Regions from separate parts of the Halobacillus shinanisalinarum genome, predicted to be linked through region 2. Evidence: riboswitches for the same ligand, from Rfam matches in the RefSeq annotation. Region 2 holds a riboswitch; each other region holds the start of a gene.
What was found. A riboswitch is a leader RNA that binds a small molecule or an ion and turns the genes downstream of it on or off. The one in region 2 is predicted to bind S-adenosylmethionine.

Region 1 (2,267 bases), 1.5 Mb from region 2:
TCGTTCAATTTATCGCCAAGCCACGACCCCCATTCTCCAAATTCCACGAGAAACCCGTCGTGTCCATAGTCCGTTTGCACATGATAATGCTCACCTTGAGGGGCATACTCACTAAAGGGCTGAATCAATTCTTTTGGATAGAGAAGGTCGTGTTCAAAGCTTACGGTGTATAGGTGCGGTTTATAATTCTCAGCTGTTTCCTGTAAGGTACCGCGTCGTCTTCTAATATCATGGTTGTTCATGGCTTCTAATAAATAGAGATAGCTATTCGCATCAAAACGCTGCTTTATTTTTTCACCTTGATAATTTAAATAGGACTGGATCGAATAAAGAGCATCCCCTTGCTCCCGTGCAAACCTTTTATGAAAAAGAGGACCGCTTCTGTACGTAACCATACCGGTCATTCGGGCAATCTCAAAACCGTGCAACTCGTCATTAGACCTGTAGTCCCCCTCATTATAAGCCGGATCATCCTGAATAGCCCTTGCCCCAATATGGTTAAAGGCAATCCCGTAATCACTTAAATAGGGAGTGGCAGCTAAAACATAGAGTTGTTTCATAAAGTCCGGATAAAGCATTCCCCATTCAAGTGTTTGCATGCCCCCAAGCGAACCGCCCGCCACAGCATGAAGTTTGGTAATTCCCAACTTTTCAAGTGCTTTATATTGGGAACGAACCATATCGCGGATTGTTACGTTTGGAAAATCCTGACGGTACAACTCACCAGTCTCAGGGTTTATACTTGCAGGGCCAGTTGAGCCATGGCATCCTCCAAGTACGTTAAACGTGATCACTTGAAACTGGGTAGTATCAATCGGACATTGCTCCCCGACAAGACCTGCCCACCAGCCAGGGCTTTCTTTAGAACCAATGGCGTACTGATTTCCAGTTAAGGCATGGCAAAGAAGAATGACGGGGGCGTTCGTTGACCCATAATGCTCAAAAGCCAGCTCCACCTGAGGAAGCGTTTCACCAGATTCAAATGTAAAGTCTCCAATCGAAACTTTTTCTGTTGTCTGTTGCTGTTCAGTAGGGTTTTGCAATGACATGCTTCATCCCTCCTTCGTAATGATTTCCATATAAAAAACCCTCTTCTTTAGTAAGAAGAGGGCGTATGTATCGATTCCTCCTCTTATCTGTCAGATCTAGCTTCGATCTGTAGGAATTAGCACCTTTTCAAGCCGATTACTTGAAGGTTGCCGGGCGTCACAGGGCCTAGTCCCTCTGCCACTCTCGATAAGAGATATTCAGTTCACTTACTTTTTTAAATGTATGTTTCGAATTATAAAAGGAGAATGTAGTATTGTCAAACTATTTTTGAAAATGAATCAGAACGTTTGAGGAGGTTTTGTGGTGGGAAGACTGATTGTAGACGATAAATAGAGGAGAGATTTAGATGAAGGAATATAGTGTTGTACCAAATAAGGATGTTACAGGTTGGTTAGTAAAAATTGAAGATGTCGCACCAACCGATTTATATGATGAACGGGATACAGCGGTCGAGAAAGCAACTGAATTAGCGGAGAACGATAAGCCGAGCCGAGTGCTTATCATGGATCAAAATCATAATGTAGAACAAGAAAAGAAGTTTGAATAGAGGAAAAGGCTCCCGCGAAGGGAGTCTTTTTTACTGCAGGAAGTTGAAATATGCAATTATGCTGTTTTATGTGCAATAAAAGGGAATTTCGTGCAATTAATTCGCTGCGGTCCACCTTTCAAACTCCTAACTAGCTGTTTTTGTGAAAAAACGTTACGCTAAAGAAAATAGGGAGCGAAGGATGTGCGGGGAGATGGAAAAACATGTGGGTGTTGTGATTATAGGGGCAAGAGTGGCAGGGGCGAGCCTGGCGATCTTACTTGGAAAAAAAGGGAAGCGGGTGCTGCTGATTGATAAGGCTTCTTTTCCGAGTGATACGTTATCTACACACCATATGTCACATGTGAATTATTTAGGGAAACTGGGTGTGCTGGAAGAGGTTGAAGCGAAGGGCTTACGAAAAATTAATAGAATGCGTACCTATATTGGTGATAGTTTTGTAGAGGGCCCGAGAGATTCCTACACACTTATTCCGAGACGCAGTTATTTAGATCACATTCTTCTGTCGAAAGCCTGCAGTTATGATGGTGTTGAGTTGCTAGCACAATGGTCTGTGAGGAGGCTGCTTTATGATAATGATCAAGTAATCGGAGTAAAAGCGGTCGATAGCAGTGGGGAAAGCCAGACGGTTTATGCTTCGCTTGTGGTGGGCGCTGATGGGAAGCATTCA
Region 2 (2,267 bases):
TTTCAAGCCCAAAGTTACGTGCGGCATTTGGCAAGTAAGAGGTCACAACATTCCAGGCGACTCGCCCTTTTGTCAGGTGATCGAGGGTGGAGAAGCGCCTGGCGTTTCCGAATGGAGCTTCATAAGTGGTGCTCACCGTCATCGCAAACGATAGATGCTTGGTCACACTGGCCATCGCCGGGATCACAAGGGCGGGATCATTTAATGGCACTTGCAATCCATCACGAATTGATGGGTCTTTACTTTTTTTATAAACATCGTAGATTCCTAGCACATCAGCAAGGAAGACGGCATCAAATTTGCCTCTTTCTAGTAATCTCGCTAAGTCCATCCAATAATCTAAGTCTTTATAGCGGCGGTGACGCTCATTTCTCGGATGCTTCCATAGTCCGTGAGAATTGTGCATCGCGCTGTTCATTTCAAAAGCATTTAAGATCATTTGTTTCCTCATTGTGATTCCTCCTTAAGTTCTCACTTTATGTAAATAAGCTTCAGTTACATGAAAAAGCCCCTTCTTTTAAAAGAAAAAGAAGAGGCTGATAACCGTACATGTATGAGAGCTCTTCCTTATCTTTCAAGCGTTCCCGCCTGCTGGAATTGGCACAGTACTTGATGCAGTCTGTTGCCGAGGTTTCAAAGGGCCAGTCCCTCCACCTCTCGGGATAAGAAATATCATTAAATATTAAGTTGATGAAAAATATACAGCATATCCGAAAAGGTGTCAATCACTACTTTGAAAATATTCTGCAATTTACCCTGCGGTGGTGCAGGTTAAGAGAATTCTAATCATTTAAGTTAAAAATGGTATTTCATATTAGTAGTTGACATACACGAAGACTCCTATGGGAACAGCGTCCAAAGGGAGACCCCGCAGAACGGAACGTAGTGACGTTCGAGGAGGCTCGCTGGCCGCCCATGGAAAGCGAAGTGTATGTCAACTGCGGATTCGGAATTTGAAGCTAATGTTAGTGTTGACAGGGAATTCCTACCTCTGCTATGATGCTTTTTATCAGATTATTTGAACTAATTTTATAACGAATTCGCTCTTATCAAGAGTTGGCTGAGGGATTTGGCCCTATGACGCCCGGCAACCACCCTACAAGGGGAACGGTGCTACTTCCAACAGACAGATTGATGTCTGGAAGATAAGAGGTTGAAGCAGTACATATTTCAGCCTCTTTCTTTTGAAAGGGGCTTTTTTATATGGTCCTGTAAGATGTTGCGGTACAGAAGAATTTTTATTATTAGAGAAAAGGAGAGAGGCATATGTTTACAATCTATTGGATCGCATTAGCTGTTTTCTGGGGAATTGGTTTACTCATTTGGAATCATAGCTATGGAAAATCTACCCAAGGGGGGCGCAACTAATGCAACTCGTTACGGGACCACTATTATGGACACTAGTCAGCCTGTTAGCTCTGTACTTTGTTTTTGTGACGTGGATTGGAAAAAAGGGGAACCAGCATAGTAAATCGATGAACGGTTTTGCAACGGCAAGAGGGAAAGTAAGTCCATGGCTGGTAGGGGCTAGCTATGCAGCAAGCTTCGCCAGTGCCAACTTGTTTATCGGTGTGCCTGGATTAGCTTATGAGCATGGAGTCTCCGTACTATGGTACACGCTGGGTGGCTTTGGGGCTGGCTGGATCGCCCTGCTGTTGTTTGCTAAGAAGTTTTGGAAATATGGCAAGAAGTTCGGCGGGGTTTCCACACTTCCTGAATGGCTGGGGAGAAGATATAACAGCAAAACTTTGCAAGTACTAGTCACTTGTTTGGTGCTGTTTAATGTGTACTATATTGTCGGTCAAAATGTCGGGTTAGCCACGATTTTTGAATCCGTTATCGGCATTCCTTATTTCTGGGGCATTCTGATTGGTGTGACCATTACGATTCTTTATATCGGACTTGGAGGTGCCTTCGCGCAAATTGTTACGGATGGCATTCAAGGAACTCTGATGGTTATTACTTCCATTCTGATCTTTGTGTCGTTATTCTGGACCATAGGTGGGGGGCTGAATGTATTCGGGGAACTTTCTAGTAAACTGGAGGCGATTGATCCGGAGTTGGTCGCACCACTAAATGGACCTTACAATAGTGTCCTGGCCATTTTGTCCGTGCAATTTTTACATATCAGTTTTGTTGTTATGCCACACCTGCTTAATAAAGTGTTATCACTGGAAACCGAGGAGCAGCTCCGGCCATTTACGATGTCAGCGGGTCTCGGCATGTTCTTCATTACTGTGTTAATGGTATTGGGTGGTCTGGCAGCT
Region 3 (2,267 bases), 370 kb from region 2:
TTTGGAGCAGTCAGGAATTTGATTTCGTTGAGCTCGATGATGCGTTTTGTACGGGTTCGAGCATTATGCCGCAGAAAAAGAATCCGGATGTGCCTGAGTTGCTTCGTGGCAAAACAGGAAGGATTTACGGCAACTTGATGGGGCTGCTGACCCTTCTGAAGGGTCTACCGCTTGCGTACAATAAGGATATGCAGGAGGACAAGGAAGGGATGTTCGATACGGTGGAGACGCTGGATGGGGCGCTATCGCTGCTGGCTCCGATGCTGGCTTCGATGGAAGTGAAGGGGTCGAATATGCGTCAGGCGGTAAATGAGGATTATTCGAATGCAACCGATATTGCGGATTATTTGGCTGTGAAAGGTCTGCCGTTTCGTCAGGCGCATGAGGTGATCGGCAAGATTGTGCTGTATGCGATTGAGCAGCAGACCTACCTGCTTGATCTGACACTTGATGAGTATAAGGAATTTTCTGAGCTGTTTGAAGCGGATATTTTTGAAAAATTAGCGCCTGAGCAGGTAGTGGCTGCCCGAAATAGTGAAGGCGGCACTGGTTTTGAGCAGGTGGCACAGCAGCTTGAGTTAGCAAAACAACATCTTAAATAATGCGATTCATTTCATGGAATTTTCTAAATATTATTGACTTTAGTATGGTTTATTTGTAACATGGCAAGTAACTTAATAACGTTAACTTACTCTTATCTAGAGCAGGCTGAGGGATTTGGCCCTTTGACGCCCGGCAACCGGTCTATAGACACGGTGCTACTTCCAACGAACACATTTTATGTTCGGAAGATGAGAGGTTGAAGCAAAATCTTCTGCCTCTTTCATTTTGAAAGGGGCTTTTTATTATTCAAGGAACGGGTGATGTGGGATGAATAAGGCGGAGCGGCTCAAGCGTTCCAAGGGTCCACAGGTGACAGAACGGTTTGGCGGACGGCTGCCTCCTGGGCAGGTGTTAACAGAAAAATTTCCGATTTTAACGGTAGGTGAAGTTCCGTCCTATGACCTTGACCAGTGGGATTTTCAAATGACTGGGGGTATTGGGGACACGGTTATGTTTTCATACAATGATTTGATGGCGCTGCCGCAGTCAAAGGTTATCTGTGATGTTCATTGTGTTACAAGATGGTCGAAGTTTGATAATGGTTTTGAAGGGGTCTTGTTGCAGGACTTGCTTGAGGATTTCGAGATACCAGATGACATTCAGTACGTTATGGTGCATGGGGATTATGATTATACAGCTAATATTCCGCTTAAGGACTTGTTAGCCAAAGGTGTCATCCTTGCTCATTCTTATAATGGCAAGCCATTGACGGAAAAGCACGGCTATCCATTTCGACTGGTAATTCCTCATTTGTACTTTTGGAAGAGTGTGAAGTGGATTAGGGGCTTTGAGTTTAGGAAGTCGGATGCACCAGGTTTCTGGGAGCAAAATGGTTTTCACAATGAGGCAGATCCGTTTAAAGAGCAGCGCTTTTCTGATGAAGGTGATGTGATGGAAGAGGATAAATGGAAGGAAAAGGACTTTGATTATTGAGGAGGTAGAAGAATGAGTGTTGTAATCTTAGATGGTGTACGTACACCTTTTGGTAAATGGAAAGGTGGTTTATCCAAGTTAGGGGCCAAGGATCTTGGTGTTCAAGCAACCAGAGCATTGATGGAACGCGTGCCTGAAGCCTTGAATGCCGATGGTGTCATCCTTGCCCAGGTCCTACAGGCAGGACAGGGACAGAACCCGGCCAGAGCGGTTGCTGCAGGTGCTGGTGTCTCATGGGCTGTTCCGGCGATAACCATAAATAATGTCTGTTTGGCGGGGGTCGCTTCGGTGGCAGATGCAGCGAGACGCATCAAGCTTGAGGAAGGTCAGCTTTATATAGTCGGTGGGTTTGACTCAATGACAAATGCGCCTCACGTTGCCACCCTTCGTAACGGTTTAGCAACAGGGCCTGTCGAGTTTACAGATACGCTGATTAACGATGGCCTCTGGTGTTCGCTAACCGATTCATCAATGGGGGGATTGACAGACATTCAAAACGAGGAGCGGAACATCAAGCGGGAAGAGCAAGATCAATATGCTTTAGATTCTCAGTTGAAAGCAGCTCGTGCGCAGGAACAAGGGTTGTTCAATGATGAGATTGTACCAGTGCACGTGGGCAGTAAACAGCTGGCAGGTGATGAAGGGATCAGGCCACAGTCCACTTTGGATAAATTAAGCAGTTTGGTTCCGGCATTTAGAGAAAGAGGGACGATTACAGCAGGAAATGCTTC

Region 1: it holds a riboswitch for S-adenosylmethionine, as region 2 does, so the genes downstream of both, metX (homoserine O-acetyltransferase MetX) here and MUO14_RS17605 (sodium:solute symporter family protein) in region 2, are expected to answer to the same signal.
Region 3: it holds a riboswitch for S-adenosylmethionine, as region 2 does, so the genes downstream of both, MUO14_RS19415 (sulfite oxidase-like oxidoreductase) here and MUO14_RS17605 (sodium:solute symporter family protein) in region 2, are expected to answer to the same signal.

The regions. Positions count from the first base shown of each region.
Region 1 covers NZ_CP095074.1:2,008,953-2,011,219, reverse strand. Annotated here, with positions in the region: gene metX (homoserine O-acetyltransferase MetX) at 1-1,049, opposite strand, end outside; SAM riboswitch class I at 1,130-1,243, opposite strand; gene MUO14_RS09935 (DUF2188 domain-containing protein) at 1,397-1,597, shown strand; gene MUO14_RS09930 (NAD(P)/FAD-dependent oxidoreductase) at 1,791-2,267, shown strand, end outside.
Region 2 covers NZ_CP095074.1:3,558,262-3,560,528, forward strand. Annotated here, with positions in the region: gene MUO14_RS17600 (LLM class flavin-dependent oxidoreductase) at 1-451, opposite strand, end outside; SAM riboswitch class I at 565-669, opposite strand; SAM riboswitch class I at 1,044-1,152, shown strand; gene MUO14_RS17605 (sodium:solute symporter family protein) at 1,368-2,267, shown strand, end outside.
Region 3 covers NZ_CP095074.1:3,931,748-3,934,014, forward strand. Annotated here, with positions in the region: gene argH (argininosuccinate lyase) at 1-602, shown strand, start outside; SAM riboswitch class I at 692-798, shown strand; gene MUO14_RS19415 (sulfite oxidase-like oxidoreductase) at 871-1,536, shown strand; gene MUO14_RS19420 (acetyl-CoA C-acyltransferase) at 1,549-2,267, shown strand, end outside.